2 regions of the Enterococcus camelliae genome follow, and region 2 is predicted to be linked to the other one. Evidence: predicted binding sites of a transcription regulator. Region 2 holds the regulator's gene; the other holds the start of a gene.

Region 1 (16,871 bases), on a different contig from region 2:
ATCATTATCAATTAATTGTAGTACAATAATCTTTGAATAGAAAGGGTTGATTTTAAAATAAGTGAATTTTTTTGTTTTGAGGTGACAAAATGCAAGTTTTCAAAACTTCTTTAGGTTTTATTTTATTGGTGTTTTTATTATGTGTGTCCATTTTGTTGGGAATTAGTTTAGGAACCTTACATATTCCATTAGCAGATACTTACACGTTTTTTTTGGAAAAACTGAGTCACCAAGAACCGTCGAATAAAATATTTTCAGGTGTTATTTGGCAAATACGGATGCCACGCGTTCTTCTGGGGGTTCTTTTAGGGGCGGGGCTAGCACTTTGTGGCGTAGTGATGCAAGCTGTGGTTCAAAATCCTTTAGCCGAGCCTTTTTTATTAGGCATATCCGCTGGCGGCTATTTAGGAGCGACTGTATTTATCATTTTAGGGGGTTCTTTTATTGGTGGGATTGCATCAGCCAACGGGTTAGCTGTGACAGCCTTTTTGGGTGCATTGGTGGCAAGTATCGGTGTCATTGGACTTGCATCCTATCGTAGCAAAATGACAACGACGAAGCTAATCTTATCTGGAACTATCATGAATGCACTTTGCACGTCAACTGCTAATTTTATCATGGTTTTTGCTGGCGATGATTCGACTGTGAGTCGAGTGACTTTCTGGACGATGAGCTCACTCGCATCCACAAGGTGGGAAAATCTGACTTTACCAGCAATTGCTGTTATACTAGGCGGTTTCTATTTCATCACGCAGTCGCGTACACTGAATTTATTGTTACAAGGGGAAGAAACGGCTATTACTTTAGGCCTTAGAGTGAGTGCATATCGTAATACTTATCTAATTGTAGTTGCTTTATTAACAGGTATTTTAGTATCTACTTGTGGCATTATTGGCTTTGTTGGCTTGATCATCCCGCATATTTCAAGAGCGATGGTTGGACCCAATCATCATAAATTACTCCCTGTCTCTATGCTGGTAGGTGCCATTTTTTTAGTAAATATGGATATGTTGGCTCGAACGCTCATTGCAAATGTAGAGTTGCCTATCGGAATTTTTACTTCGATGATTGGTGCACCTTTCTTTGCTTGGATACTAGTCCGGAAAAATTACCAATTTAAAGAATAGGAGAACACAGGTGTGGATTTAAGAGTCGAACATTTGGCTGTATCAATCGCGAGGCAATCGATTATTCAAGACGTGAGTTTAAACGTAATGAATCATTCATTTACGGCGTTGTTGGGTCCTAATGGTAGTGGGAAATCCACTCTTTTGAAGGCCATTTATCGAATCCTACGTCCTCAAAATGGGACGATTTTTCTAGATAATCAAAATCTAACAGAAATTCCATCCAAAAAAATAGCGCAAAAAATGGCAGTTGTTTCACAATTTCAACAAAACAGTTTTGATTTTACGGTCGAAGAGGTTGTTTTAATGGGACGTAGCCCGCATTTAAAAGCTCTTGAAAAACTACATCCCGAAGACTGGCAGCTTGTTGAAGATGCATTGGAAAAGACTGGCCTAGTTGGACTAAGAAAACGAGCGGTTGCCAATCTTTCAGGAGGAGAACAACAACGTGTAACAATGGCACGGGCAATTGTTCAGAATCCATCGTTAATGATCCTTGATGAACCTAGTAATCATCTCGATATCAAGTATCAATTAGAATTATTGAAATTAATCAGGCAATTAAATTTGAATGCTCTAGCTGCTTTGCATGACCTTTCTTTGGCTGCCCAATTTTGTGACTACCTTTATTTTTTGAAAGATGGTTTTATTCGTTATGAAGGAAAACCAAACGACATTATCACGAAAGAAGTGATTAAAGATATTTATGAAGTGGATTGTGAAGTTTCACTAGATTCAAAAACCAACCACTTGCAAATTAGTTATTACTAAATCATATTGGGGGAAACAAATGAAAAAATATCTGACAAGTTTTGGAATCGTTGGAGCCGTATTTATTTTAGCTGCTTGTTCATCAAATGAGCAAGCAACTGATTCGTCAACGAAAGCCAGTACGACAATGAATTCACAAGATGAAAAGCAAACCAAATATCCGCTCAGTCTGTCTGTTTTGGACAATGATGGAAAAAACCATGAACAGACTTTTGAAAAAGAACCTGAACGAGTAGTAACGAATAATTTGTCTTCGACGGAGCTATTGCTAGCTTTAGGGTTAAAAGAAAAAATTGTAGGCATAATGCAACCAGATAATCAAGTGACAGGTACCTATGCAAAAGAAGTGGATTCGTTGCCGGTTGTTGGAGACAAAATGACTGTTTCAAAAGAAAAAATTGCGGAAAAAAACCCAGATGTTGTGATTGGTCGTGCGATGGCATTTACCGATGATGCGATTGGTTCGATAGCTAGTTACAATGATTTGGGAATTCAAACTTATCTGCAAGAAGCGAGTAATATGAAAGATAAGCCGCAGCTAACAACAATTATTGAAGATGTTCGCCATTTAGGTGAGATTTTCAATAAACAAGTTACTGCAGAAACCTATGCGAAGCAATTAGAAAAACGCCTAGCTACAGTAGAGAAACAAGTATCAGAAAAGAAAGGTACAGAAGAATTGACCTTATTGCCAATCGTGGCATTTGATTCAACAAAATCGACTTTTTCGATCTTCAATATTTCAGAAAGCATTCAAAGCAGTATGTTACGTGAATTGAATGTGAAACCAGCCATTGAAGGGAAAAGTGCTTCACCTTCTTTAGAGACGATTATTCAAACAAACCCAGATATCATTCTCTATGTCACTGCCGATCGAAACAAAGCGATGGACGAAACGGCAGTAGATAGTATCAAAGGCGAGGCGCTATTACAAGAGGTTAAAGCAATAAAAAACGATCGTGTTTACACCGTTGCCTACGATGATTTTATGGATTATGGAACACGTTTATTTGATACGATGGAAATGTTGAGTACAAAGCTTTACGGAAACAAATAAACGCCGAAGACTCAACAAGAATTGGTTAGGTGAAAAAACAATCACTCCTTTGGTTAGTACAGTAATAATTGAATAACGTTAAAAATAAAGTTCTTATTTTGTGGTACGAGTTCTGTTTCAACTAGCAAAAGATGGTAAAAGAAAGGCTACACAAGTTTTAGGTTCGTGAAGTACGCGAATCTAAAACTTGTTGTAGCCTTTCTTATTTAGCCTTGCCTATCTTGCTCTTTTGCAAAATCTTCAATGAATTGTCGAATGGCAAGGAAATCTTTCGTTATAAAATAGCGGCTCGGGACAAAGAGGGCCTGCTCTTTTATTTTTTGATCAAGATAAGGTGACGTACTCTCGTTGTAAATAACAACGTCTCCATCTGGCATAGTTGTTTGTGTGATTGGAAAGCTAATATAAGAAATGTGCCAATCAGGACTAAAAAAATTTGTCAGTTGTTCTTGAAATTTTTTTTCACCGATGGGGGTGAAAAAGGGACCAAGATTCGTTTTAACGGTTCCAATAGGGGGAATGCCCTTTGCATCTATACTATAAATAAATGTAATCGTTCTCATTTAGAACCTCCTAAATTTACTTTTCTTTTCATTTACTTTACCACTGGTAAGAACTGTTGGCAAGAACAGCCTGATGTTTCCATTTAGTTGATAAAGGAGTTGAATTGTTTACAAACGCTCGCTTTTTTTTCAATGGAACTCCTGATACTATTAGCATAAGAGGTGAACTGAAATGGAGATTGGCATTGGACAAAAGATTAGCCAAGAACGCGGAAAACAAAAGAAAACACAACAGGAGCTTGCAGATTTTTTAGGTGTTTCCAAAGCGGCAATTTCAAAGTGGGAGACTGGGAAAAGTTACCCAGATATCACGTTATTGCCAATGATTGCTGCTTATTTTAATGTGACAATTGACGAATTAGTAAATGATAATGCTCAATTATCAAAAGAAGAAATTCGCCATTTTTATCAATCATTTTCGGTTGCTTTAGAACAAGTATCTGATCCCAGTGCGCTAGAAGAAATTCGGCAGTTTACGAGGCGATACTATAATTGTTATCCATTGGTTCTCCAGATGGGCATTTTGTTGTTGAATCATTTGGATCAATTGCCCCAAAGCAATGATTCCAATCAAAGACAACGGTATCTTGAGGAAATCAAGCAACTTTTTGTCCATGTTCGACAGAAATCCACTGAGCGTGAAGTAATCGACCAATCTTTGAAGCTTGAAGGCTATCTTTTGCTTCTATTGCAGCGCCCTGAGGAAGTGCTCATTCTGCTGGGAGAAAAAGTTCCAACCATTCTACCGGCCGAAACCTTGATTGCAAGCGCATTTCAATTAAAAGGCGAAGAAAAAGTGGCGGATGCTATTTATCAGACTGCGTTGTATCAGTATATTTGTCTTCTAATCAATTTGACGACGAACTATCTTCAACTATTACTCAATCAGCCAGAAAAATTTAAAATTACAGTCAGACAAACGGAGGAGATTATTGATACGTATAATTTTAAAAAAGTTCATCCGTTGTTGGTCGTTTCTTTTTTGTCCGCTAGTACAGTTGGCTTTGCGCAACTCGGTTTAGGAGAAGCTGTTTGCCGTCAATTTCATCAACTTGTAACACTAATGGAGACTTCTCAATCTCCGACGATTCTTCATGCGGATGCTTACTTTATAAATGTAGATCAGTGGATTGATGAATTAATTTTAGGTAATCAAACACCTAGAGAATGGCCGCTTATTCAAACTTCACTAGTACAGCTCTTTGAACAACATCCTGCATTTATAAACTATCAATCAAGTGAAGAATTTCAGCGCTATTTGGGACGTCTAAAACGATTAAAGAAAAGGGGAGAAGCGGATGAATAAAATGCAGCTTTTTTTTGAATACTGGCCACTATTACTGCCGATTATTTTAGTGGAGATAGGGTTGATGGTGACAGCTGTTTGGCACATTTTGAAGCATAAGCGCTATCGTGTGGGAAACCGTGTTTTTTGGTTATTGATTGTTATTTTTTTTCAAATTGTCGGTCCAATTTGCTACTTTATTTTTGGAAGGGATGATGCCGAATGAATGCGATTGAGATCAACGGACTCACAAAATCATTTCAAAAAAAGCCGGTTCTCGAAGCCATTGATTTAGTTATTCCAAAAGGGACAATTTTTGGTTTGGTTGGGGAAAATGGTGCGGGGAAAACGACATTGATGAAACTATTAGTTGGGCTCGAACGTGCAGACTGTGGCACCATTTTTATCAATCAGGAACAGGTCCATTATGGGGAAACAAAAACCAATCGTTTTACTGGCTATTTGCCTGACGTACCTGCATTTTATTCCTATATGAAAGCACCGGAATACTTGCAACTATGTGCTCAAATTACTGGCATACCAAAGGCAGAACGTGAGCAGAAAGTGAAAGAAATGTTAGCAAAAGTGGGTTTAGCGGATGCCAAAAATAAAATTGGTGGCTTCTCCAGAGGTATGAAGCAGCGGCTTGGTATTGCACAGGCGCTATTAAATAATCCAGAAATCTTAATTTGTGATGAGCCAACCTCTGCGTTGGATCCAACGGGAAGGCATGATTTTTTAGCATTATTGCAATCCTTAAAAAAGGACATGACCATCCTTTTTTCGACGCATATTTTATCAGATGTGGAGCGCATTTGTGATCACGTAGGTATTTTGCATCAGCAAAAAATTATGGCGTATGGGACTTTGGATCAGTTGAAAGCAACCTATACGACACCCAAAATCCGATTGGAATGGGAATCTGAAAAGATCATGCAGAGTTGGTATGAAACAATCAAAAACTTGACTGAGATTACTATGATTCAAACAGAAAATTCTCGAACAATGACCTTATTTTATCAAGGATCCTATCAGAAAGTTGCCTATCAACTATCCTCTTTATTTGTTGAACAAAAAATAGCTCCTCTGCGTTTCGAAGCAATCGAGCCTACATTAGATGAAATCTTTTTGGAGGTGACGAAATGAGACAATTGTTGGTGTTTACTAGAAAAGAGTGGGTTGAAAGTTGGCGAACGACAAAGGGATTGATTTTAGTTAGTCTTTTCTTTTTTTTCGGTGTATTGAGTCCATTGACGGCGAAGTTTACGCCAGAATTACTTCAACTGGTAACTGATAGTAAGATGACTATTTCCGTACCAAAACCGACATCGGTTGATTCTTGGGTTCAGTTTTATAAAAATGTGAATCAATTAGGGCTTCTTGTTTTTTGTCTACTTTATCATCAATGTGTCAGTGGGGAACTAATGAAGGGAACGTTGATTCCTTTTGTAACAAAAGGATTGCAACGGGAGGTAATTGTGTTGGCGAAGTGGTTGAACATGTTCATTCAGTGGACACTTAGTTTGGTCTGCTGTTTTGCAGTGACGTATGGGTACACTCGGTTTTATTTTCCTGATAATGCTTCCCCCCATGTATTAAAAGGAGTGCTTGCATTATGGCTTTTTGGCATCTTTTTACTTACGCTTCTTCTTTTTTCTTCTATCCTTATTCGAAGCTCATATGGAGGACTACTGGTTGTTATGGGTGTTGTCGGACTGTTATTTTTTCTGGCTTTTTTTGATCAACTAACACGCTACAATCCCATTAGTTTGGTCTCAAAAAATATGGCATTTGTCCAAGGAAAAATGAGTTTTCGTTCTTTTGGATGGTCAATTGGATTTACAGTGCTGGCTATTTTTGGTGGATTATTCGCAAGCATTGGCTTGATGAATCGCAAAAAAATATAAAAAGGTGTGCAATGGTTTTATTCAACCGTTGCACACCTTTTTTTAGTAATTTTCCAATACCAATTTACCAATCATTTGACCGCTCTCAATTTTTCTATGAGCTTGTCGCATTGTTGCTGCAGAGATGGGATGGATAGTCTCAGAAAGCGTTGTTTGGATGACTCCTTGATCCAATAACTGGCTGATTGTCGTTAGTATGTCATGTTGAGAAAGTAGATCAGGTGTTTGATACATGGCTTTGGTAAACATAAATTCCCAAACAAAGGTAGCACTTTTGCTTTTTAATTTGCCTAACTCGAGTGGCGACTCGTTTTCAACTATGGAACAGATTTTCCCTTGAGGTGCAATCATGCTTGCCATAGTCTCCCAATACGCGTCCGTATTATTTAAACAGAGAATAAAAGAAACCTGGTCGTACCCGTACTTTTTTAGTTGCGGTTGTAATGGTTGGTGATGATTTAATACGATGTCTGTTCCGTGGTCTTTGGTCCATTTTACCGTCTCAGGGCGTGAGGCTGTGCCAATCACAGTTAGACCAACATGTTTGGCAAGTTGGGTAGCAATGGAGCCTACACCCCCGCTAGCTGCAATAATCAAGATGCTTTTCCCTTTGTTTTCTAACTTGTTTTTGGAAATAGCTAATCGCTCGAAAAGTGCTTCATAGGCCGTGAGAGAGGTTAAAGGCATCGCGGCGGCTTCAGCAAAAGTGGCTTGCGTAGGTTTTTTGCCAACAATTCGTTCATCAACAAGTTGGTAGTGACTGTTGCTACCTGGGCGCGTCACATCTCCTGCATAAAAAACCGAATCACCTGGTGCAAATAGCGTACAATTAGGACCAACTTTTTTGACAATACCAGAAGCATCAAACCCTAAAATTCGTGGTTGATTCTCAATTTTGGGTTCTACCAAGCGTTGTTTTGTATCAACAGGATTGACTGAAATAGCTCTTACTTCCACCAATAAATCATGTCCTGTTACTTCTGGTACCGGCACAGAAAGATCAAGGAAGCTATCAGGATTGCTTAAAGGCAAGGCATGATAAAACCCAACTGCGTTCATTAAATTTGTCATTTACTTCACCAACCTTCGCTTATTTAAATTTTAGTATACCAGTAAAAGAGAAAAGCAACACAGGGAAGTTCTTTTAATGGACAATTAATGTGTTTTTTTTTAGTGATTCTCAATTTAACTGAAATCGAAAAAAAAATTCACAAATTATTCATATTTGCTTGGTAGTATTTACCCATACCAACAAAGTCTTATTTTAAGACAACCCTAACACTTTTTCATTTTTTACTCCGGCCTATCGGTTCCCCAAACCGATAGGCTCTTTTGGTTTGTCCAGATTAGAAAGCTGCCCTGATACGTCGACGATGGAAGGGATAACCTATCAATGAAGAGTAATTCCTTTATTTGATTCGTCAAAAAATGGAAAGATGAAACACAAATCAAAATAATGTATAATGGAAGTGTTAAGTTATTCGGAAAGAAAAAACGAGGTGAACCCGAGTGAAAAAAATATTAGTAGTTGATGATGAAAAACCAATTTCAGATATTGTCAAATTTAATTTAAGTAAAGAAGGTTATGAAATCTTCACCGCTTACGATGGGGAAGAAGCCCTTGAAAAAGTGCGTGAAGTCGAACCAGATTTAATTTTACTTGATTTGATGCTACCGAAAATGGATGGTTTAGAAGTTGCCCGTGAAGTTCGAAAGACGTTTGATATGCCTATCATTATGGTTACAGCAAAAGACTCTGAAATTGATAAAGTTTTGGGACTTGAATTAGGAGCAGATGACTACGTAACCAAGCCCTTTTCAAATAGAGAGTTGGTTGCTCGCGTAAAAGCAAACTTACGTCGCGGATCCGCAGCAGCTAAGGAAGCAGAAGAGCAAACCAATTCGGAATTAACGATTGGTGATTTAACCATTCATCCCGATGCCTACATGGTAACAAAACACAATGAGGCCATTGAGTTAACACATCGGGAGTTTGAATTACTGCACTATTTAGCTAAGCATATTGGCCAAGTGATGACACGTGAACATCTGTTACAGACAGTATGGGGATATGATTATTTTGGTGATGTAAGAACGGTCGATGTTACGGTGAGACGTTTGCGAGAAAAAATTGAAGACAATCCTAGTCATCCCAATTACTTGGCGACTCGTCGTGGAGTTGGCTATTATTTACGTAATCCAGAACAGGAGTAAGAAACGATATGAAGACGAAAGTTCGCTTCGTTCAATCAGTGAACTTTAAAATCGCCCTGACGTTTATCTTGATTTTGCTTTTATCAATCGAGATTATCGGGGCGTATTTTATTCGGGGATTAGAACGTTCAACAATTAATAATTTTATTACGGATATGAATACAAAAGCGTCCAATGTTGCTTACATGGTCAGTTCAGAATTGAGTAAACAAGATGACAATGATACCAATGCGACCAATGCAGCCATTCAGCGTTTTTTAGATAATGACAATAATTCAGAAATTATTGAAATGCGTGTAGTTGATGAAAAGGGAATTGTTCGGGCAACTACGAATGTTAATGATCAAAGTGCAATTGGAAAAAGAAATGATTATCGTGATATGGATGATTTTACGGTGAAAAGCTTTGTCACGGTAGATTCAACGACCGGCAACCGCGTACAAATCAATGTACAGCCAATTCAATCTCCAACGGGTGAGGCGGTGATAGGTGCGCTCTATATCAAGAGCAATCTTGAGAAAGAATACGATCAAATTAATGACATTGCGGTCATCTTCATCTCTGCTTCGTTAATTGCTGCTTTTATTTCAATGGTGATTGCTCTTTTTGTTGCTCGTTCCATTACACAACCAATTGGTGAAATGAGGCAACAGGCTCTTAGAATAGCAAGAGGGGACTACTCCGGCAAAGTGGCTATTCATGCTCAGGATGAACTGGGTCAGTTGGCGGATACGTTTAATCAACTGGCGGAACAAATCGAGGAAACACAAGAAGCGATTGAATCCGAACGCAATCGTCTGAATAGTGTGCTATCACATATGACCGATGGGGTAATTGCTACCGATCGCCGTGGGAAAGTCATTACCATTAATGATATGGCCCTTTCATTGTTAGATAAAAAAAATGAAGAGGAAGCCATTGGGCAATCCATCTTAAAACTATTGGAGATTGAAGAAGAGTATACATTGCGTACGCTTTTGGAAAATTCAAATGAAATGTTGTTGCATCGCTCGTCTAGCGAAGTTGAAAGCGGACAGTTAATTTTAAGAGTTGATTTTTCTATGATTCGAAGAGAATCCGGTTTTATTTCTGGGATTGTTGCCGTGATTCATGATGTGACTGAACAAGAAAAAACGGAAAAGGAACGTCGGGATTTTGTTTCGAATGTATCCCATGAATTACGCACCCCTCTTACCAGTATGCATAGCTATTTAGAAGCTTTGAGTGACGGGGCTTGGCGGGATGAGGAAATTGCTCCCAACTTTTTAAAAGTGACATTGGATGAAACAGACCGAATGATCAGAATGATTAATGACTTATTAAGCCTTTCAAGAATGGATAGCGGCAATGCGCAACTGCAAAAGGAATTTGTCAATTTTAATGAATTGGTTCATTTTGTTCTTAACCGTTTCGATATGATGGTCACTAGCGAAGAGAAGCGTTATGTCATTCGTCGTGATTTCACTCAACGAGATTTATGGGTTGAGGTGGATACAGACCGCATGATTCAGGTGATTGACAATATTATGAATAATGCTATCAAGTACTCACCAGATGGTGGCGTCATAACGGTGGCTTTATCAGAAACCCACAACCATATCCTATTGAGCATCCGTGACCAAGGAATGGGGATTCCAAAAGTTGATTTAGCAAAAATCTTTACTCGTTTTTATCGAGTGGACAAAGCACGTGCCAGGAAGCAAGGGGGGACTGGTCTTGGATTGGCTATTTCTCGAGAAGTGATTAAGGCACATGGTGGCGCAATCTGGGCGGAAAGTAAGGAAAACTATGGCTCAACATTCTATATAAGTTTACCGTATGAGCCATATGAGGAGGACTGGTGGGAATGAGTTGGAAACGTATGATACTTCGTTTGGGATTGATTGCGATGATTGTGTTAAGTTTTTATCTATCTTATTTAATCTGGTTGAATCCAAGCAATAAAACGGGGACGAACGATTTGAATACTTCTCAAAGTAACCAAGCAGGCAGTGACAAAGAAGCAAGTCCACGAAGTCTAGCCGATGTTTTCCTACCTTTGAAACTGGTGAGTGTCTCCCAAAGCAGTGCAAAAGAAACGAGCTCAGAAGTGTTAATAAAAAAAATGGTTAAAACCATTGAGTCAACCAAGATGACGCATCCAAACGTTATTGAATATCCTACTTTGGAGGCGTTTAATGAGAAAACCCAATTAAAAAATGGTGTCGAATTAACACTAATGAATGAAATGGCACTATCTGAATGTATCAATCTTTTTCATTTACAGTTAACTTTGGATCAAGCAATAAAGGAAAAAGACTTAAAATTTGACCATGCTCAAATTGATTATGATTCAGGAACCTTCCGTTTTTTAAATTCAATCAAAAAAACGGAGGTTGAAGCAACTTTTGAAGGAAACTTTGATACCATTAAGACGTTGTTAAAAGATAGTGAAGCCAATTGGTATACAGTCGTCTCAGATACATCGTTAATTAGCAGCCAGTATCTAACAAATGAGCCCATCAAATTAAAGTTATATAGTTATATTTCTTCTGTTCAATCATATACTATTTTTAGAGATAGCTTTTTTACGAATCCTTCTGATGCGAAAAGTAGTGATGATAGTTCTGATTTAATGATTGTCGATCAGTCAGAAATTATGACTGTACAAACACAGGACAGTTTAGTCGAATTTCGCGATACGAATGTGACAGATATTAATGATAATTTGTATAAGGAAAGCTATGAATACATCCGGTATTTGGGAACAAATTATGGTAATTTACGTTTTATGAATCGAAATGGGAATGCGATTGATTACCGTGTTTTTGTTGAAGGATACCCTGTTTTTAGTTCAAATAAAGAAGGGTTAGTCGCTACGCAATTTACAAAAAATCGGCAATCAAATTCGTGGTCTGTTCGGATTGATGCAAATATGAATACAATTCAAATTCCAATACCTTCTGATCAAACAGTTGAACTTCCGGCCAGTAGGCAAGTTTTGGAAAATTTGAAGAACCATGGGGCTGATTTGACGAAAATCACAGCGATTGTTATCGGTTATAAATGGAACGATATCAAGGATACTGGCGTCGTGGATTTGGTACCTACTTGGTATATTAATTATGATAAGCAATGGAAGGATCATGACTCGTTGGTAACTGAATTGCAAGAAAGCGAGGGCGACTAAAATGGGATTTAAGCGAATTGAATGGATTTTTTTCATCGCTTTTTTAGGCGTAAATGTCTTTCTGATTAATATCTATATGGGTTCAAAAAATGATCAAAGCATTATATCACCATCAAGTCAGAAAATAGCGATTGAACAACGATTGGATAATGATAACATTACGTTTGATGGTCGGTTATCTAGTGAAAACCTGACAGGCTACTATCTTTCCGGTACGCCGACAATGATGCAGGCTCTCTACAATGAAGATGTTAATGCAAATAAAAAAATATTGAATGATGGGATGACCAAATTTGACAGGGGCAAATTGACACACACCATGACAGAGCGTTTTTTCGTTCAAGAGAAAGACCAATTAGTAAAAGCCAGTCAAGCCTACTGGAAAAAACGTGTAATGAAAGGAAACGATTATACGTACCAACTACATTTTTCTACTTTTGGCGATGACCAAATTGAACTGATGGCGACTCAAAGCTACGAAGGAATTCCCATAAATGATTCTTCCAGTCAATTAATTTTCACCTTTAACAATGAAAATGACCAATACATCAATGAAGATTACACGCAAACTTATGTGGAAAATTTGACTCCATTGCGAGAAAAAATGAAACTTTATTCGGAAAAAGATGCCATAAATACACTATATATCAATAATCGAATTGCTAAAAAATCAAAGATTGAATGGATACAGTTGGCTTACACCTTGATTTTAAATGTTCGTGGACAGAATGTTTATGTACCAGCTTGGTTTGTTGCAATGGAAAAAGCTGACAAGTCCAAACAAGTTGAAATCGTCAACGCTTTTAGTAACCGAATCATCACCAATGCATCTGTTCGAAAAGTAGAAAATTATTAATTGTTGGAGTATACTCATACAAGAGCGTTGATAGAAGGGATTTCAGAGAAATGAAGAATCAAAAAGCGTTTCAAGTGAGTATTCTAGCTAGCGGAAGTACAGGAAATTCTTTGTATTTAGAAAGTGAAAAAAAGAAGATTCTTGTTGATGCGGGATTAAGTGGCAAAAAAATTACTTCTTTGCTAAATGAAGTCGGAAAAACACCTGATGAGTTAGATGCCATTTTTGTTACTCATGAACATCGAGACCATATACATGGAGTTGGCGTGTTGGCACGAAAATACCATTTGCCTGTCTATGCAAATGAAAAAACATGGGAAGCAATGGATCCATTGATTGGGAATGTCCCAGTAGAACAAAAGTATTTATTTGAAATGGGTGCTACCTTATCTTTTGGTGACTTGGACATCGAAAGTTTCGGTGTGTCACATGATGCAGCAGCACCTCAATTTTATAAATTTAATAAAAATGGAAAATCTTTTGTAATGCTTACGGACACAGGGTATTGTAGTGATCAAGTACGTGGCGTGATTCGCAATGCAGATGCCTATCTCATGGAAAGCAACCATGATTTACAAATGTTGCGGATGGGGGGATATCCTTGGCCGTTGAAACAACGAATCTTAGGTGATAAAGGCCATTTGTCAAATGAAGATGGCGCTTTAGTGATGACCGATATTTTAGGTGATGCAACAAAAAGAATTTATTTGGGACACCTTAGTCGTGAGAATAATTTGAAAGAATTAGCACATCTTACGATGGAAACGGTTCTAAGAGAGTACGACAAGGGAGTCGGAGAGGCGTTTCAGGTTTATGATACGGACCCTGATAAAGCGACTCAATTATTTGCGATATAACCGAATTAGTGGGAGGTGCAGACGCACCTCCCACATTTTTTTGAAAACAATCCCAAGTAAGTACACATTAACTTACTGTAGGACACATCATTTTGACAACAAGCCAATGAAAACGACGAGTGAGTTCATGCCAACGTGACTAATAATCGAAGTCCATATTCGACCAGTTTTAATATAAAGGAGACTGAAGAAAATGCCTAAAGAAGTGTAGAGCAGAATATGGCCATCATCATGCATCACGGCAAAAAGTAAACTGCTAACAATGGTTGCAAACCATAAAGGGATTTTTTCTTGCAAAATCCCAATTAATGCCCGTCGAAAGACGAACTCTTCTAAAATCGGCCCTCCAACAGAGACTGCTAAAACAAATAAGAGATTGCTTTGAATAAATGACAGGATATTTGCAGTATTTTGAGAATTCCCTGATTCTCCAAACAAAGCCGTTTCTAAAAGAATCGCAATATTTTGCAAGATAATAGCTAAGAAGATACCTAAGATTCCCCATAATATACTGGTTTTCCAAGCTTTTGGTTGCATCTCAAAATCAAGTTTTGACTGACTCGTTCGATAGAGCCAACTAACAAAAAAAGCACTGCCAAGATAAAATACGATGGTAGCCCATAGAGCGGAAGAAACAGTTGGAAATAGAGCAGGTGAAAAATAACAAATAGCATAGATTAGGATTGTCCATAATCCATATTTTCTTGTGGTCAAAAAAAATTCCCCCTTTAGGATTAGTATAATGATTCAACTGAAAGATACAATCCTCGATTTTAGTCTATAGAAAAAGTTTAAGAAAAAAAGGGAAAAGACTTGCATAAAAAAGGAAAAATGAGTAATATTAGTTTTGTAAGTTAGCACTCTTACAGCAAGAGTGCTAATAAAACCAAAACCTATTATTTTATGGAGGGATAGACCGTGTTAAAACCATTAGGTGATCGAGTATTGATCGAAGTATCAAAAGAAGAAGAAAAGACTGCTGGAGGATTTGTATTGGCTTCTGCTGCTAAAGAGAAACCTCAAACGGGTGTAGTCATCGCAGTAGGTGAAGGTCGCGTATTGGATAATGGTGAGCTTGCACCTGTTCAATTAAAGGTTGGCGACACTGTGTTATTTGAAAAGTATGCCGGTTCTGAAGTGAAATACGAAGGAAAAGAATACATGATCTTTGCTGCAAAGGATATTGTAGCAATCGTTGAATAAAAGACACAACAACTACTATTAATGAGGTGAAAGAGAATTATGGCAAAAGAAATTAAATTTGCAGAAGATGCACGTGCAGCAATGTTGCGTGGAGTTGATAAATTAGCGGATACAGTAAAAGTAACATTAGGCCCTAAAGGTCGTAATGTTGTATTGGAAAAAGGATTCGGTTCTCCATTAATTACCAATGATGGTGTAACGATTGCAAAAGACATCGAGTTAGAAGATCATTTTGAAAATATGGGAGCAAAACTTGTCTCAGAAGTTGCTTCAAAAACAAATGATATTGCAGGTGACGGTACGACAACTGCAACAGTTTTAACACAAGCAATTGTGCGTGAAGGATTGAAAAATGTGACAGCTGGAGCCAACCCTCTAGGCATTCGTCGTGGGATTGAATTGGCAACGAAAACAGCCGTTGAACAATTACATGCAATTTCAACTATTGTGGATTCTAAAGAAGCAATTGCCCAAGTTGCTGCTGTGTCATCAGGTAGTGAACAAGTTGGTCATTATATTGCCGATGCAATGGAAAAAGTTGGCAATGATGGCGTAATTACAATTGAAGAATCAAAAGGAATTGAAACGGAATTAGATGTCGTAGAAGGTATGCAATTTGATCGTGGTTACCTTTCTCAATATATGGTTACTGACAATGACAAAATGGAAGCTGTCTTGGACAACCCATATGTTTTAATTACAGATAAAAAAATTTCCAACATTCAAGATGTTTTACCATTATTAGAACAAATTTTGCAACAAAGCAAGCCCCTATTAATCATTGCGGATGATGTCGATGGAGAAGCATTACCAACATTGGTTTTAAACAAAATTCGTGGAACCTTTAATGTTGTGGCCGTGAAAGCACCAGGATTTGGTGACCGCCGCAAAGCGATGTTGGAAGATATTGCTATCTTAACAGGTGGTACTGTTATTACAGAAGATTTGGGTCTTGAATTAAAAGACGCGACAATTGATATGTTAGGTCGTGCAAGTAAAGTTGTTGTTGATAAAGACAATACAACCATCGTTGAGGGTGCTGGCGACAAAGATGCCATTACTGCTCGCGTTCAAACGATTCGCAAACAAATCGAAGATACTACTTCAGACTTTGACCGTGAAAAATTACAAGAACGCTTGGCAAAACTAGCCGGTGGCGTAGCTGTTGTCAAAGTGGGGGCAGCTACTGAAACAGAACTAAAAGAATTAAAACTACGTATTGAAGATGCATTGAATGCGACACGTGCGGCCGTTGAAGAAGGAATGGTTTCTGGTGGTGGTACTGCGTTAGTTAATGTTATCCAAAAAGTGGCTGCGATTGAAGCTGAGGGCGATGTTGCAACAGGCGTTCGTATTGTTGTCCGTGCATTAGAAGAACCAGTTCGTCAAATTGCTGAAAATGCTGGTTATGAAGGTTCAGTAATTATTGACAAATTAAAACGTTCTGAACTTGGTATTGGATTTAATGCTGCAACTGGAGAATGGGTAAACATGGTTGAGGCTGGAATTGTTGATCCTACGAAAGTAACTCGTTCTGCCTTACAAAATGCTGCTTCTGTAGCTGCATTGTTGTTAACAACTGAAGCGGTGGTTGCTGACAAACCTGAACCTGCAAAACCTGCTGCACCTGCTATGGATCCATCAATGATGGGCGGCATGATGTAATAAATACCTCTAAACTCTGATATAACAGGGTTTAGAGGCTTTTTTTAGTTATTGATTCTTTCTAGCGGATAACTTGTAAACGGGTGATCACCGACAGGACCGTTAGTTGTGACAATCATTAATGTTCCGTTATATTTGTAGTACAAAAAATACGTAACCTCCTGATAAGTACCGTCCAATCTAGGTTTATTTACTTT
Region 2 (16,871 bases):
TGATTTTTTTGCAAAGGTTGATAAATCGACGACTCAACTCGATATCCGCTTGGCATTTTTTATCGTCTTTACTTTGGTTACTGTGGCTGAAACAGTCGGCGCAGAAAATATTTTAGGGGCATTTTTGGCCGGGATTGTGATGAAGCTCTTGCAACCAAGTGAAAGTACGCAAGAAAAGTTAACCTCAGTCGGCTACGGCTTTTTTATTCCAGTATTCTTTATTATGACCGGGGCCAAGTTGGAGCTAAGAAGTCTGCTTATCCAACCAGAAGCATGGTTGATGATTTTATTATTATTTGTTTGTTTTATGGTAGCCAAAGCAGGACTCTTTTTTACTATGCAAAAGGCCTTCAATCGCACCAATGCACTGGCCGGCGCGTGTATTTCTGCGACAACTATTACGTTGGTGTTACCAACGCTAGAGGTAGCAGCACACTTGGATCAAATTACGGAAGTCCAAGTAGGCGAATTTACGTTAGCGGCGGTCCTTTGTTGTATTCTTGCACCTATTTTCTTTAATAAATTTTATCAATCAACCGAAGAAGAAGAGCAATTAACCAAAGTGACTTTTTTTGGCACCAATGTGTTAACAATCCCTGTTGCTCAACAACTTGCAAAAGGCTGGTATGATATTCAAATGGTGACGGACGATCGCGAGCATTATGAAACGTTTCGCAGTGCGATGGATCATGTCTTATTTTTGGAAAATCGCGAAGAACAGACATTGATTGACAAACAAATCTTCGATGCTGATGTATTGGTGCTTGGGTATCGTGACGATGCCATTAATTATGAAATAGCTCAGCTTGCAGCAAAATATGAAGTCCCACGAGTGATTGTCCGCCTAGAGTCACATGACTTAACTGATACTAAGTACGAGCAGCTTCAAGCCAAGGGGGCGGAGTTGTTTAATACGTTCGATGTAAATATTAGTTTACTAAGGGAAATGATCGACTCACCATCCACACTGAAAATGCTGACAGATACGGAGTCAGGTCTATATGAAGTATCGGTAAACAATCGCCGATACACAGGGATTCCTATCAAATCGTTGCCATTTATTGAAGCGATTACCATCAGTCGTATTTACCGCAACAATGAATTCATTGCCCCCCGTGGAAATACAGTTATCGAACTGGGTGATCACCTGATTTTTACAGGTAACAAAGAAACAGTCAAAGAATTACGGCATTTATTGAGCTTAACGAATTAAAAAATTCCAATCATTCGATTATCTGCGTGATTAATGGTACACTAGGTTCCAATAAAGAAAGTAGCAAAAATTTGAGAAAGTCAAATGGCTTTCTCTTTTTCTGTGCAAATAAGACCAAAGGAATGGCATAATGAACACCAACAAACAAAAATCAATGTATATCCATATCCCATTTTGTGAACACATTTGTTACTACTGTGACTTCAACAAAGTATTTCTCGAAGGGCAGCCAGTAGATGAATATGTTGATCGTTTACTTGACGAAATTGAATGGGGAACAAAAAACAAAACCACCTCTTTTCCGACAATCTATATTGGCGGAGGTACACCAACATCTTTAACGGCCACCCAACTTGATAAGCTGTTAGCGGGAATTACCGAGCGAGTATCGCTAAAAGACACCAAAGAATTTACGATTGAAGCCAACCCAGGCGATTTGACGGAGGAAAAACTGGCAGTCATTCGAAACTATGGCGTAAATCGCGTATCGATGGGTGTACAATCTTTTGATGATCGCTTATTAAAAAAAATCGGTCGCAAACATTCGGCGCAAGATGTGACAGAAACCTTGCATTTACTGGAAGCGAAGGATTTTTCGAATGTGAGTATTGATTTGATTTATGCCCTACCTGGACAGACACTGGATAATTTCCGCCAAACACTAACGCAAGCACTGGCCTTTGATTTGCCCCATTATTCTCTTTATTCCTTGATTTTGGAGAATAAAACAATGTTTATGAATTGGGTGAGAAAAGGTAATATGGTCCTACCTTCACAGGAAGTCGAGTTGCAAATGTTTGAAGAGACAATTGACGCAATGACCAAAGCGGGCAAATTTCAATATGAAATCAGTAATTTTGCTACACCGGGTTATGAGTCTCAGCACAATCTAATGTATTGGGACAATGAAGAATATTACGGTTTTGGTGCGGGGGCAAGTGGCTATGTTGATCAAAAGAGATATCGGAATTTTGGGCCAATCCAGCATTATTTGAAGCCTTTACGCGAAGGAACATTACCAATCTATCAGAGTGAGTCTGTATCAAGAAAAGAACAAATAGAAGAAGAATTATTTTTAGGTTTACGAAAGTTAGCTGGTGTATCAAAGCAGGCATTTGAAAAAAAATTTGGCCAATCGTTTGATGAAATCTATGGAGATGTCGTGACCAGTCTTGTAGCAAAAGGCTGGTTACTAACAGATGATCAACGCGTCGCTCTAACAAAGCAAGGAATGTATGTCGGAAATGATGTCTTTGAGAAATTTTTGTTAGACAAGGAAATAAATTGATGCAACGAACAGTCTAAAATAGAAACAAAAAACCGATTAGCACTCTTTTGTTAAGAGTGCTAATTTTTTAAGGGGAATTTCTTGACATTCTATAGAGATGTGGTATATTTATAATTGTATTAGCACTTAGGTATATCGAGTGCTAACAAGGGGTGATGAAATGATTACAAAAAGACAACAGGACGTTTTACGTCTTATCATCCAGAACTATACCGAGAATGAAATCCCGGTTGGTTCAAAAAAGTTGATGGCGTCGGGAATTGAAGCAAGTTCTGCTACAATTCGAAATGAGATGAAAGCATTGGAAGAAGTTGGTTTATTAGCGAAAACGCACTCTTCTTCTGGACGTATCCCTTCCATCGAAGGATATCGATATTACATCAATCATCTTTTAGAGCCGATGACCTCATCAAAAAAGGATGTAGAGCAGATTAGACGTGGATTGAATCGTGAATTTCACGAGATTAATGATGTGATTCAATATGCGGCTACCATCTTGTCAAAACTGACAAATTATACTGCTCTCTCGCTGGGTCCAGACCTAACTGATCGTGTATTAACTGGTTTTCGAATTGTTCCTTTGAACAATCGACAAATCGTAGCAATCATTGTTACCGATAAAGGTAATGTTGAAAGTCAAGTTTATACGGTGCCAGCTAGTTTTCAGTCAACGGACATTGAAAAAATTGTTCAAATTATTAATGATCGAATGGTAAATGAGTCATTATGGACCGTTTATCAGCGGCTACGGACAGAGATACCTATGACTATGAACCGTTATTTCCAGTCGACAGATGGGATCCTAGACTTTTTCGAACACGTGCTAAGTAAAGCCTTCGAAGAAAGAGTGTACGTAGGTGGACGGATGAATTTATTGGATTATGAAGCCAATCAAGATTCATCAGCCATTAAGTCAATGTACTCATTTATGAAAAATTCTGAAGAGTTGACACAACTCTTTGCCTCAAGAGAGGGAAACTTCCAAATCCGAATAGGTGATGAAATTGGAGTAAAAGTACTTCATAATATGAGCTTAATCCAAGCAAATTACCCAATAAAAGATCACGGGTTAGGAACAATTGCCTTATTAGGTCCAACGAGTATGCCATATTCAAAAATGTATGGTTTGTTGGAAACATTCAGCAAAGAGCTCTCGCAAAAGTTAATAGGCTATTATCAAGAACTAGATCGATCAAATCAGTAACAGTTGAAAGGAAGTTTAAAAAGTGGCAGAACAGAAAAAACAAGAAGCAGAAGAACAAGAACTAGAAGAAAAAAATCTTGCAACTGATGAACAACAAGCTGAATCAACTGATGACAATGCTATGCAAGAAGAAGTTGATCCAATTTTATCAGAGGTTGAAAGCCTAAAAGAACAAGTTGATCAAATGGAAGATAAATTTTTAAGGGCTTCAGCTGAAATTGCAAATATTACTTCACGCAATCGTAATGAACGCGAGTTGTTACAAAAGTACCGTTCACAAGATTTAGCAAAAAAAATATTACCTTCGTTAGATAACCTGGAACGAGCGATGGCTATTGAATCAGAAGATGAACATAGTCAAAACTTAAAAAAAGGGATTGAAATGGTTTTAGAAAGTTTGCGTCATGCTTTAACTGAAGAAGGAATTGAAGAAATCCCTGCAAAAGGGGAAATTTTTAATCCGACTTTGCATCAAGCAGTACAAACAGTACCATTAGAAGAAGGACAAGAGCCAGATACGATTGTTGAAGTTTTACAAAAGGGCTACAAATTACATGATCGTGTTTTAAGACCGACCATGGTGATTGTTGCTCAATAGAAGTAATGATATAGATAAATGAATGAAGTAGATTAAAGGAGAGAATAAATTATGAGTAAAATTATCGGAATTGACTTAGGAACAACAAACTCTGCAGTTGCAGTCTTAGAAGGCGGAGAAGCCAAAATTATTACAAACCCAGAAGGAAATAGAACAACACCATCTGTTGTGTCATTTAAAAATGGAGAAATTCAAGTAGGTGAAGTAGCAAAACGTCAAGCAGTGACAAACCCTAACACGATTTCATCAATCAAACGCCACATGGGCGAAGCTGGCTACAAAGTTGAAGTTGAAGGCAAAACTTATACACCACAAGAAGTTTCAGCAATGATTCTACAATACATCAAAGGGTTTGCTGAAGATTATCTAGGGGAAAAAGTTGAGAAAGCAGTAATTACTGTTCCTGCATACTTTAACGATGCACAACGTCAAGCAACCAAAGATGCTGGTAAAATTGCTGGTTTAGAAGTTGAACGGATTGTCAATGAACCAACTGCTGCTGCGTTAGCATATGGATTGGATAAAACAGATCGTGATGAAAAGATCTTAGTCTTTGACTTAGGTGGCGGTACATTTGACGTGTCCGTACTTGAACTTGGCGATGGTGTTTTTGATGTATTATCAACGGCTGGTGATAACCATTTAGGTGGGGATGATTTTGATAACAAAATTATCGACTTCATGGTTGCTGAATTCAAAAAAGACAATGGCATTGATTTAAGTTCTGATAAAATGGCGGTTCAACGTTTGAAAGATGCTGCTGAAAAAGCGAAAAAAGATTTGTCTGGTGTATCAAGTACACAAATTAGCTTGCCATTTATCACAGCAGGAGCTGCAGGACCACTTCACTTAGAAATGACGTTAACTCGTGCGAAATTTGATGAATTAACAGCTGACTTAGTTGAACGGACAAAAGTGCCTGTACGTCAAGCGTTGAAAGATGCTGGCCTTTCTCAATCAGAAATTGATGAAGTAATTTTAGTCGGTGGATCAACTCGTATTCCAGCGGTTGTGGAAGCTGTACGTAAAGAAACTGGTAAAGAACCAAACAAATCTGTAAACCCAGATGAAGTGGTTGCGATGGGTGCTGCGATCCAAGGCGGTGTGATTACTGGTGATGTAAAAGATGTCGTTTTATTAGATGTTACACCTCTTTCTCTAGGGATTGAAACAATGGGTGGCGTGTTCACAAAATTAATTGACCGTAACACAACCATTCCAACGAGTAAATCACAAGTCTTCTCCACAGCGGCAGACAATCAACCTGCTGTAGATATTCATGTATTACAAGGTGAACGTCCAATGGCAGCGGATAACAAAACATTAGGTCGTTTCCAATTAACAGATATACCAGCTGCACCAAGAGGTATTCCACAAATTGAAGTAACGTTCGATATTGACAAAAATGGTATCGTAAATGTATCAGCCAAAGATTTAGGTACGCAAAAAGAACAAAAAATCACTATTAAATCTTCTTCAGGTTTAACAGATGAAGAAATTGATCGTATGGTGAAAGATGCGGAAGCAAATGCTGAAGCTGATAAAGCAAGAAAAGAAGAAGTTGATTTACGTAACGAAATTGACTCCCTATTGTTCACTGTTGATAAAACAACGAAAGAATTAGAAGGCAAAGTTGATGCAGAAGAATTAAAGAAAGCAGAAACAGCTCGCGATGAATTAAAAGCTGCGGTTGAAGCCAATAATATTGAAGACATGAAGGCAAAACGCGATGCTTTGAATGAAATCGTCCAAAACTTAACAGTAAAATTGTATGAACAAGCTGCTCAACAACAAGCACAAGAAAATCCAGAAGCAGCTCAAGGCGGCGCGGATGACGTGGTTGATGCGGATTTTGAAGAAGTAGATAACGATAAATAATATTGTTATTGAGGGAGCCAAAGTCATTCACTTTGGCTCTTTCTTTGAATTAATTTGCATGCCATTGTATAGAAAAATATGGTAAACTATTACAGTATGAAATAGAAAGATGGAGGGAAGCCAATGGCAACAAAACGTGATTATTATGAAGTCCTTGGAGTGCAAAAAGGGGCTTCGGACGATGAAATCAAAAAAGCGTATCGCAAGCTTTCCAAAAAATATCATCCAGATATCAATAAAGCGCCAGATGCCGAAGAAAAATTTAAAGAATTATCCGAGGCCTATGAGATTTTAAGTGATCCGCAAAAACGTGCAGCTTATGATCAATATGGACATGCTGGTACGAATCCCAATTATGGTGGAGCTGGTGGTGGCTTTGGCGGGTTTGGTAATGGTGGCTTTTCGAGTGCAGGCTTTGGTGGTTTCGAAGATATATTTGAGTCGTTCTTTGGTGGCGGCGGTGGTGGAAGAAGTGCCAACCCTAATGCACCTAGACAAGGAGCCGATTTACAATACATTATCGATCTTACATTCGAAGAGGCAGTATTTGGCGTAGAAAAAGAAATCAAATACAAACGCGAAGAAGTCTGTCATACTTGCGGGGGAAATGGCGCTAAGCCAGGAACTCACCCTGAAACATGTCATAAATGTCATGGTTCAGGTACGATTAATGTTGAGAGACAAACGCCACTTGGTAGAGTAATGAGTCGTCAAACATGTGATGTTTGTCATGGTACTGGGAAAGAAATTGCTCATCCTTGTGAAACATGTCATGGTACAGGTAGTGAAAAACAAACCCATAAAGTGAAAGTAAATGTTCCTGCCGGAGTTGAAGATGACCAACAAATGCGTTTAGCCAACCAAGGAGAAGCTGGGACTAATGGTGGACCTTACGGCGATTTATACGTTGTCTTTCGAGTTGCTCCTTCAGATATTTTTGATCGAAACGGATCAGAAATATATTATGAAATGCCGCTTAATTTTGTTCAAGCTGCCTTGGGGGATGAGGTACTTGTTCCAACTGTTCATGGGGAAATTAAACTGAAAATACCTGCGGGAACACAAACAGGTGCAAAATTCCGATTACGCGGAAAGGGTGCACCGAAGTTAAGAGGTAATGGAACGGGTGACCAACAAGTAACCGTCAAAATTATTACACCTAAAAATCTAAATGAAGAGCAAAAGGAAGCCCTGCGATCCTTTGCGAAAGCGTCAGGACTGAGCACTTCAGAACAACAACCTGAAGGATTCTTTGATAAGGTAAAAGATGCGTTTGGCGGAAAGAAAAAGTAAAAAACGAAATCGGGTCATTTAAAGAAAATTCTAACCATAAATGAGTGTTGAGGATCTTAACATCTATTATTTGGTTAGATTTTTTCTTTTGGAAGAAAATCAAAAAATAGCATATAGCAATGAGGAGTGTTCTTTTGAAAAAAGGATTGATGATTGTTAACCTTGGGACTCCAGATGAAGCGAATCCTAAAAAAGTAAGAGAGTTTTTGGCCTATTTTTTAAGTGACAGCCGAGTAATAAAGATGCCAAAACTATTTTGGAAGATGATTTTACATGCAATTATTTTAAGAGTTAGACCCAAAAAGTCGGCTGAACTTTATAAAAAAATTTGGACAAAGGATGGCTCACCTTTACTTGAATATACCAAAGCGCAAGCAAAGTATATTCAGCAACAACTACCAGATGTACAAGTTGAATATGCCATGTCTTATAGTACACCATTCATCAACGATGTCCTGGATTCCTTTATTGAAAATGAAACGGAATTTTTAACAATCGTACCGTTGTATCCTCAATACTCTGGCACAACGGTCGGTTCAATATTTGATACAGTTGCACAGTATTTCTTAAAAAGTGATAAAATTGTCAATTTTACTTTTTTCCGGTCATATTATAGTCATCCGATATATATTAATTACTATGTAAAAAAAATCAAAGCAGCCATCGCAGAGTCGCCAGTGGATGGGATACTTTTTTCCTATCATGGTATACCTGAACGGTATGAAAAAGATGGAGATAATTATCGAATGGAATGTCAAAAGACGACGGATTTAATTGTGGAACAATTACCTGAATTGGCTACCTATCTATCATTTCAGTCCAAATTTGGCCCTGGAAAATGGCTTCAACCTGCAACTTCTGATTGTTTGCAGGCTTTGCCAAGCGAGGGAGTGAAAAGAATTCTAGTCGTTGCGCCTGGTTTTGTTGTTGATTGTTTAGAAACAATTGAAGAATTAGGGGATGAAAATCGTCACTATTTTCTCAATGCAGGTGGAGTGGAGTACCGTTATTTGGCGCCCTTCAATGCAGACAAAGAATTAGGTGATCTGATTATTGACCTTTATACAAATCCAACCAAATAAGCGAAACAATTGCTCAGTGATTCCTCGGGAATGGCTGAGTGTTTTAGACTCTAGAATAGTTGATATTGTTACTCGAAATGAATAAGGATATCAACTTTTTTGTGATCGCTGATTGTAAAAGTAAGCTAGAGATTTAAAAAAGTCATTTGTACTGTTCGCAAGTGATACTATCTTAAGTGTATCGAAGTAGAAAATAGCCAAAAATTCTACTCGAAATTCATGAAAAGAAGAAAGACGAAATTGTTTCAAAAAAAAGGACGCTGCAAGAAAAGTTGTGCAGTGTCCTTTTTCTTCATTTAAATATTTAATACTTTGTTTAAGAAATCTTTTGTTCGTTCATTTTGAGGATTTTCAAAGATTTGTTGTGGGGTACCATCTTCTAAGAAATTGCCACCATCTATGAACATGACCCGGTTAGCAACTTCTTTTGCAAAGCCCATTTCGTGCGTTACAATGACCATGGTCATGCCTTGTTTGGCTAATTTTTTCATAACATTTAAGACGTCACCTACCATTTCTGGATCAAGTGCCGAAGTTGGCTCATCAAACAACATAATATCTGGATTCATGGCCAATGCGCGTGCGATAGCTACCCGTTGTTTTTGACCACCAGATAAACTTTCGGGGTACATATCTTTTTTTTCGCTTAAACCAACTGTTTCCAGTAGTTTGATTGCACGTTTTTCCGCTTCAGTTTTGCTCAGTTTTCCTAAATCGGTTGGGGCAAGAGTAATATTCTCTAGAACTGAGAGATGAGGAAACAAATTAAAATGTTGAAACACCATACCAATATGTTGACGAACAAGGTTAATGTCCGTATTTTTATCTGTTAGATCAGCACCGTCAACGATAATTGCTCCACTTGATGGGTCTTCTAAACGATTCAGGCAACGTAGAAAGGTGGATTTACCTGAACCAGAAGGGCCGATGATACATACTACTTCCCCTTCATTAATAGAGACATTGATGTCATTGAGAACAGTGTTATCGCCATACTGTTTTACTAAGTTTTCAACTAGAATTTTTTCAGCCATTTAGTTCACCTTCTTTTCTAAAACTTTTGCTAGTCGGGTTAAAGCGGTAATAACAATCAGATACATAACCGCAATAATAAAGTAGACATACGTACTTTGCAATGTGCTGGCAACAATAATTTTTCCAGTTTGCAAAAGTTCTACCACTCCGATAACAGAAATAATCGTTGTGTCTTTTAATGAGATGACAAATTGATTGACAAAAGATGGAATCATAATTTTTACAGCTTGAGGTAAAATAATTTTTTGCATTGTCCGACCATAAGAGAGACCTAAACTCCGTGAAGCCTCCATTTGACCAATAGGGACAGCGTTGATTCCACCTCGAACAATTTCAGCTATATAGGCACTGGCGTTTAAGGTCAATGTAATAATACCAGCGGCAAAATCAGGAATCGTAATACCAGTCGCGCCTGATAACCCAAAGAAAATGAAGAAGGCAAGTACCATCATCGGTATTCCTCGAATAATATCAACATAGATTGAAGCAACCACCCTTAGTGCTTTAACAGGTGCAACACTCATTAATCCGAAAATCACCCCGACAACTAATGCAAGAGCGAAGGACACCAACGCAAGAATCATGGTTTTTCCTAAGCCAGTTAAGAGTTGTTTGTAATTGTTTTTCAGAATGCCCCACATAGTAGAATTATCTGCTTTTTCCGTTTTTTCTTCGGAAGACTCACTACCTTCAGAAATATAAGAGTTAACAATCTTATCATATTCACCGGTACGTTTCATTTCAGCCAAGGCTTCATTAAACATTTCAATTAGTTCTGGATTTTGCCCTTTCTTTACAGCAAAGCCATATTCACCACCAGTTTCTTTCGCAATAGGTGTTGCAAGTTCTTGACCTTGAGAAATAGCATAGCCAATGACAGGATAGTCATCCATAATGGCATCAACGGCGCCAACTTTTACCGCTTCATACAATTGATCTGCTGCATCATAATTTTTGATCTTGTATCCATACTTGTCTTGATTTTCTTTTAGAAAATCGGCGCTCTCCGTTCCAACTTTTGCCCCAACCTTTTTTCCTTTCAAATCTTTATAAGTTTTAATAGTTGCATTGTCCTTTTTCACAGCAATTTGAATGCCGCTTTGGAAATAAGCATTTGAGAAATCAAAGGACTTTTTCCGTTCGTCGGTCATGGTCATACCAGCGATCATACCATCGGCTTGATTTCCCTCCACTGCTTGCACTGCCGCTGAGAAACCGATGTATTTTATTTGAATAGTAAAACCTTGTAGTTCGGCAGCTCGCTTCATCAGATCAACGTCAATTCCAACATATTCGTTGGCTGAATTTTGAAATTCAAACGGCGCAAATGCCGAATCACTTGCAATAACATAGGTAGCTTTTTTAGGTGTAATCTTTTTCATTTCCTCGCTGTTGGTTGAATTCTTATCATCGGTGTTTGAGGTAATGTAATTTGCAACAATTTGATCATACTCACCCGATGCTTTTAACTTTTTTAAACCATCGTTGAATTGTTTTAATAATTCGCTATTTTTCCCCTTTTTTACAGCAAAGCCATACGAGTTTCCTTTTTCAGGTTCACCGACTAATTTTAAGTTTTGCCCTTTGGTGATTGCATAGCCTAAGACAGGATAGTCGTCAAAAATTGCTTGGACGGTTCCGTTGTCACTCGCACCGTATAAACCTGTTGCGTCATCATATGTCTTGACGGAAAATCCATATTTATCTTTGTTTGCTTCAAGAAATGTGGCACTTTCCGTTCCAACTTTTGCCCCAACCGTTTTGCCCTTTAAATCATTATAAGATTGAATGCTTGACTCGTCTTTTTTAACGGCCATTTGGATGCCACTATCGAAATAGGGATCTGAAAAATCAAAACTTTTTTTGCGTTCGTCCGTAATACTCATGCCGGCAATCATACCATCTAATTGACCTGACTGAACACCTTGAATGGAACTGTCAAATCCCAAAGGACGGATATTGACTTTGAATCCTTGCTCTTTGGCAATTGCATTTAGTAAATCAATATCAATTCCAACATACTTTTTCGCGTCATTTTGAAATTCAAAAGGAGCAAATGTAACATCAGTTCCTATTTGATAGGTCTTTTCCTCGGCTGAGACGGTTTTTGTAGAAACTAAAAAAAGCGTCGTCATGATAGAAAAGAGTGTTAAGAAAAATAACCTTTTTTTCATTAAATAATTCCCCCTTATTTTCTTAAAAACATCAAAAAAATGTAAATGTTTTTAATAGATGGTTAATTATAACAAGAAGTGAAAGATTTTCAAAATATTTTCTGACATACCATGTAAGGAAAAGTGACAAAATAAAGTTGGTTGGTGAATGCTAGTTCTTGTTAAAAAATCATTCGGAAAAATAGCGAAACTATGTTCGCTATGGTACACTAGGTGCATGCAGTGATAGAAAGAGGAGCGTTGTTTATGATCGATCGAATCACAACCAATCAATTTAAATTAGTATCCGTTTATCAGCCTTCCGGAGATCAACCAGAGGCAATTAAGCAACTGGTAAATAATATTAAGGCTGGCAAGAAAGAGCAAATTCTTCTGGGTGCAACTGGTACTGGAAAGACGTATACGATTTCGAATGTGATTCAACAGACAAATAAGCCAACCTTGATACTGGCACACAATAAAACATTAGCAGGCCAGTTGTATGGGGAATTTAAAGAGTTTTTCCCGGATAATGTGGTGGAATACTTTGTAAGTTATTACGATTACTATCAACCTGAAGCCTATGTACCCTCAAGTGATACCTATATTGAGAAAGATGCTAGCATAAATGATGAAATAGACAAATTACGGCATTCTGCTACTAGTTCATTATTAGAACGAAACGATGTGGTGGTTGTAGCGTCTGTTTCTTGTATCTTCGGTTTGGGATCACCTTTTGAGTATCAAAAACAAGTTGTCTCGATTCGTGAAGGAATGGAAATTTCACGAGATGAGTTGTTACGGCGCTTAATTGATATTCAGTTTGAACGAAACGATATCGACTTTCAACGAGGACGATTTCGGGTACGCGGTGATGTCGTTGAAATATTTCCTGCTTCAAGAGATGAACGAGCGTTACGTGTTGAATTTTTTGGTGATGAAGTTGATCGGATTCGGGAAGTGGATGCATTAACTGGCGAAGTTTTTAACGATACAGAGCATGTCTCAATCTTCCCGGCCACTCACTTCGTAACCGATGAGAATCACATGGAAACGGCTATCAAGCAAATTCAAGAGGAGCTGGCGTTGCGCTTAGCATTTCTTCGAGAACACGATCAGTTACTTGAAGCGCAACGGTTGGAACAGCGAACCAATTACGATATCGAGATGCTTAGAGAAATGGGGTATACTTCAGGGATTGAAAACTATTCTCGTCATATGGATGGACGCAAGGAAGGTGAACCCCCATATACGCTTCTGGATTTTTTTCCAAAGGATTACTTGATGGTCATCGATGAATCACACGTGACGATGCCTCAAATCAGAGGCATGTATAACGGAGACCGTGCGCGCAAACAAATGCTAATTGATTATGGCTTTCGCTTACCGTCTGCTTTAGACAATCGGCCCCTTCGAATTGAAGAGTTTGAAGAGCACATTCATCAAATTATCTATGTTTCAGCGACTCCTGGTCCTTACGAATACGAACATACCGATACGGTCATCCAACAAATTATTCGACCAACTGGCTTGTTAGATCCAGAAATAGAAGTTCGACCAATCATGGGACAGATTGATGACCTTGTTGGAGAAATTAACGAACGAGTTGAAAAAAATGAGCGGGTCTTTGTCACAACATTGACGAAAAAAATGTCTGAGGATTTGACAGATTACTTAAAAGAATTAGGAATCAAGGTAAAATACCTACACAGTGACATCAAAACATTAGAACGAACAGAAATTATTCGCGATTTACGTCTAGGGGAATTTGATGTTCTTGTCGGCATTAATTTGTTACGTGAGGGATTAGATGTTCCTGAAGTTTCATTGGTAGCAATTCTTGATGCCGATAAAGAAGGCTTTTTAAGGAGTGAACGTTCGCTGATCCAAACCATTGGTCGAGCCGCTCGAAATGCATCAGGGAAAGTTATTATGTACGCCGACAAAATGACCGATTCGATGGCCTTAGCCATTGAGGAAACGGCCCGTAGACGTAGGATTCAGGAAGCATATAACCGGGAACATGGCATCACACCGGTGACCATTAAGAAAGAAATCCGCGATTTGATTCGTATTTCTAAAGTAGCAGAAGAAGTGCCAGCCTACAATACGGCGAAATTGAGTGACTTAACGAAGAAAGAAAAACGTGAATTAATTGTAAAATTAGAAGCAGAAATGCGAGAAGAAGCCAAAGCGTTACATTTTGAAACGGCGGCTACATTAAGAGATACCATCTTAGAATTAAAAGCTGAATTAAGTTAGGAGGACCCCGTTGGTGGCTAACGATAAAATAGTGATACACGGTGCACGAGCGCATAATTTAAAAAATATCGATGTGACAATTCCACGAGACAAATTAGTGGTTATTACGGGATTATCCGGTTCGGGAAAGAGTTCGTTAGCGTTTGATACGTTGTATGCTGAGGGCCAAAGAAGGTATGTTGAGAGTCTTTCGGCTTATGCTCGGCAATTTTTGGGGCAAATGGACAAACCAGATGTAGATAGTATTGATGGTTTGAGTCCAGCCATTTCAATCGATCAAAAAACGACAAGCAAAAATCCTCGTTCAACAGTTGGAACAGTCACTGAAATTAATGATTATTTAAGACTGATGTTTGCCCGCATTGGCCATCCTATTTGTCCAAATGATCATGTTGAAATAACCAGTCAATCTGTCGAACAGATGGTGGATGAAGTATTGGCTTTACCCGAAAAAACGCGAATTCAAGTAATGTCTCCAGTCATTCATGAAAAAAAGGGGCAACACAAAAAAGTATTTGAACGAATTCAACGCGAAGGATATGTTCGAGTGCGAGTGGATGGAGAAACCTTTGATATTTCAGAAATTCCTGATTTAGAGAAAAATAAGAAACATTCAATTGAAATTGTCATTGACCGCTTAGTTGTCAAGGATGGGATACGTTCAAGACTATTTGATTCATTTGAGGCCGCTTTGCGATTATCTGAAGGGTATGCGATTGTTGATGTGATTGGCGAAAAGGAATTATTATTCAGTGAACATTATTCTTGTCCTTATTGTGGCTTTACAGTAGGGGAACTTGAGCCAAGATTATTTTCATTTAATGCGCCATTTGGTGCTTGTCCGGATTGTGATGGGTTAGGAATGAAATTAGAAGTTGATTTGGATTTAGTAATCCCTGATTTTTCAAAAACATTGAATGAAGGGGCAATTATACCTTGGAATCCGATTAGCTCTCAATATTATCCTCAAATGTTAGAACAAGCATGCCAAAGCTTTTCCATTGATATGAATACACCGTTTCAAGAGCTACCGCAAGCACAGCAAGATATTATTTTATATGGTTCAGGTGAAAAACCGTTTCATTTCCATTATCAAAATGATTTTGGCGGCATACGTGATGTAGATGTTCCTTTTGAAGGTGTTGTGACGAATATCGCAAGAAGATATCAGGAAACTTCAAGTGATTACACGCGTGAGCAAATGAAGCTTTATATGACGGAATTGACTTGCCAAACCTGTCATGGCTATCGCTTAAATGAACAAGCCCTTTGTGTCAAAGTAGGGGGCATTCACATTGGTCAATTGAGTGAAAAACCAATCAACGATACGCTAAATTTTATTGAACAGTTACAATTGTCTGAACAAGAACAAACGATTGCCAAACCAATTATGAAAGAAGTTCTTGACCGGTTAAGCTTTTTGCGAAATGTTGGCTTGGATTATCTAACCCTTAGTCGTTCTTCAGGTACTTTGTCAGGTGGCGAGGCTCAACGTATTCGACTAGCAACGCAAATCGGATCCAATCTGTCTGGTGTTTTATACATTTTAGATGAACCGTCCATTGGGTTGCATCAAAGAGACAATGATCGATTGCTCCATTCACTAAGAGAAATGCGTGATTTGGGCAATACACTAATTGTTGTTGAACATGATGAGGACACGATGAGAGCGGCTGATTATTTGATTGATATTGGTCCGGGTGCGGGTGCCATGGGTGGAGAAGTAGTTGCTGCAGGAACACCTGAAGAAGTAGAAAAAAATCCCAATTCTTTAACAGGTCAATATTTATCGGGCAAGCGAAAGATTCCTGTTCCAACTGAACGTAGAAAAGGAAACGGGAAAAAAGTAACGATTTACGGTGCGGCTGAGAATAATTTAAAAGAAATTGATGTCGCAATTCCATTGGGAGAATTAGTAGTTGTTACAGGTGTTTCTGGATCAGGAAAATCAACACTGGTCAATCAAATTCTTAAGAAAACTTTGGCACAAAAAATTAATCGGAATAGTGCAAAACCAGGTAAGTATAAACGAATTACTGGATATGAAGAAATTGAAAAAATTATTGATATTGACCAAAGTCCGATTGGAAGAACACCACGAAGCAATCCAGCCACCTATACAAGCGTTTTTGATGACATCCGTGACTTATTCGCACAAACAAATGAAGCAAAGGTTCGGGGATACAAAAAAGGCCGCTTTAGTTTTAATGTAAAAGGTGGACGTTGTGAAGCTTGTCGAGGAGACGGCATTATTAAAATTGAAATGCATTTCTTGCCAGATGTGTATGTTCCTTGTGAAGTATGTCAAGGTAAGAGATACAATTCTGAAACGTTAGAAGTTCATTATAAAGGGAAAAATATAGCTGATATTCTTGCTATGACTGTGGAAGATGCGGTGGCGTTTTTCCAACATATTCCAAAAATTCATCGGAAATTACAAACGATTGTGGATGTTGGTTTAGGTTATGTCACACTTGGACAACCAGCTACCACTTTATCAGGTGGCGAAGCTCAACGAATGAAATTAGCCAGTGAGTTGCACCGAATCTCTACAGGAAAGAGCTTTTATATTTTAGATGAGCCAACCACTGGATTGCATAGTGAAGATATTGCTAGATTAATTACGGTTCTGCAACGGTTAGTAGATGCTGGAAATACCGTGTTAATCATTGAACACAATTTAGATGTGATTAAAACGGCCGACTATCTAATTGATTTGGGTCCTGAAGGTGGCGCTGGAGGAGGAACAATCATCGGGACAGGTACACCTGAACAACTAGCCGAAAACGATAGAAGCTACACAGGCTATTATTTAAAAAATGTGTTAAATCAATAAAACAATACGAATTTCCTATCTATAGCCGG

Evidence for each region. The regulator HrcA, encoded in region 2, represses chaperone genes, less so after heat shock. The targets are predictions, from matches to a motif close to TTAGCACTCNNNNNNNNNGAGTGCTAA.
Region 1: groES (co-chaperone GroES) is a predicted target of HrcA. The motif match lies at 14,661-14,687, and genes of this name have one in related genera.

Annotation. Positions count from the first base shown of each region.
Region 1 covers NZ_JBHUMO010000012.1:13,303-30,173, reverse strand. Annotated here, with positions in the region: gene ACFSR0_RS02250 (FecCD family ABC transporter permease) at 90-1,127, shown strand; gene ACFSR0_RS02245 (ABC transporter ATP-binding protein) at 1,140-1,898, shown strand; gene ACFSR0_RS02240 (ABC transporter substrate-binding protein) at 1,918-2,955, shown strand; gene ACFSR0_RS02235 (hypothetical protein) at 3,162-3,518, opposite strand; gene ACFSR0_RS02230 (helix-turn-helix domain-containing protein) at 3,691-4,824, shown strand; gene ACFSR0_RS02225 (PLD nuclease N-terminal domain-containing protein) at 4,817-5,029, shown strand; gene ACFSR0_RS02220 (ABC transporter ATP-binding protein) at 5,026-5,949, shown strand; gene ACFSR0_RS02215 (ABC transporter permease) at 5,946-6,710, shown strand; gene ACFSR0_RS02210 (zinc-binding alcohol dehydrogenase family protein) at 6,753-7,781, opposite strand; gene yycF (response regulator YycF) at 8,220-8,924, shown strand; gene walK (cell wall metabolism sensor histidine kinase WalK) at 8,933-10,774, shown strand; gene ACFSR0_RS02195 (YycH family regulatory protein) at 10,771-12,093, shown strand; gene ACFSR0_RS02190 (two-component system regulatory protein YycI) at 12,095-12,949, shown strand; gene ACFSR0_RS02185 (MBL fold metallo-hydrolase) at 13,000-13,806, shown strand; gene ACFSR0_RS02180 (CPBP family intramembrane glutamic endopeptidase) at 13,894-14,520, opposite strand; gene groES (co-chaperone GroES) at 14,725-15,009, shown strand; gene groL (chaperonin GroEL) at 15,049-16,674, shown strand; gene ACFSR0_RS02165 (hypothetical protein) at 16,719-16,871, opposite strand, start outside.
Region 2 covers NZ_JBHUMO010000033.1:749-17,619, forward strand. Annotated here, with positions in the region: gene ACFSR0_RS04515 (monovalent cation:proton antiporter family protein) at 1-1,213, shown strand, start outside; gene hemW (radical SAM family heme chaperone HemW) at 1,344-2,501, shown strand; gene hrcA (heat-inducible transcriptional repressor HrcA) at 2,662-3,705, shown strand; gene grpE (nucleotide exchange factor GrpE) at 3,728-4,303, shown strand; gene dnaK (molecular chaperone DnaK) at 4,355-6,181, shown strand; gene dnaJ (molecular chaperone DnaJ) at 6,305-7,474, shown strand; gene hemH (ferrochelatase) at 7,594-8,556, shown strand; gene ACFSR0_RS04550 (amino acid ABC transporter ATP-binding protein) at 8,853-9,590, opposite strand; gene ACFSR0_RS04555 (amino acid ABC transporter substrate-binding protein/permease) at 9,591-11,765, opposite strand; gene uvrB (excinuclease ABC subunit UvrB) at 12,012-14,006, shown strand; gene uvrA (excinuclease ABC subunit UvrA) at 14,020-16,842, shown strand.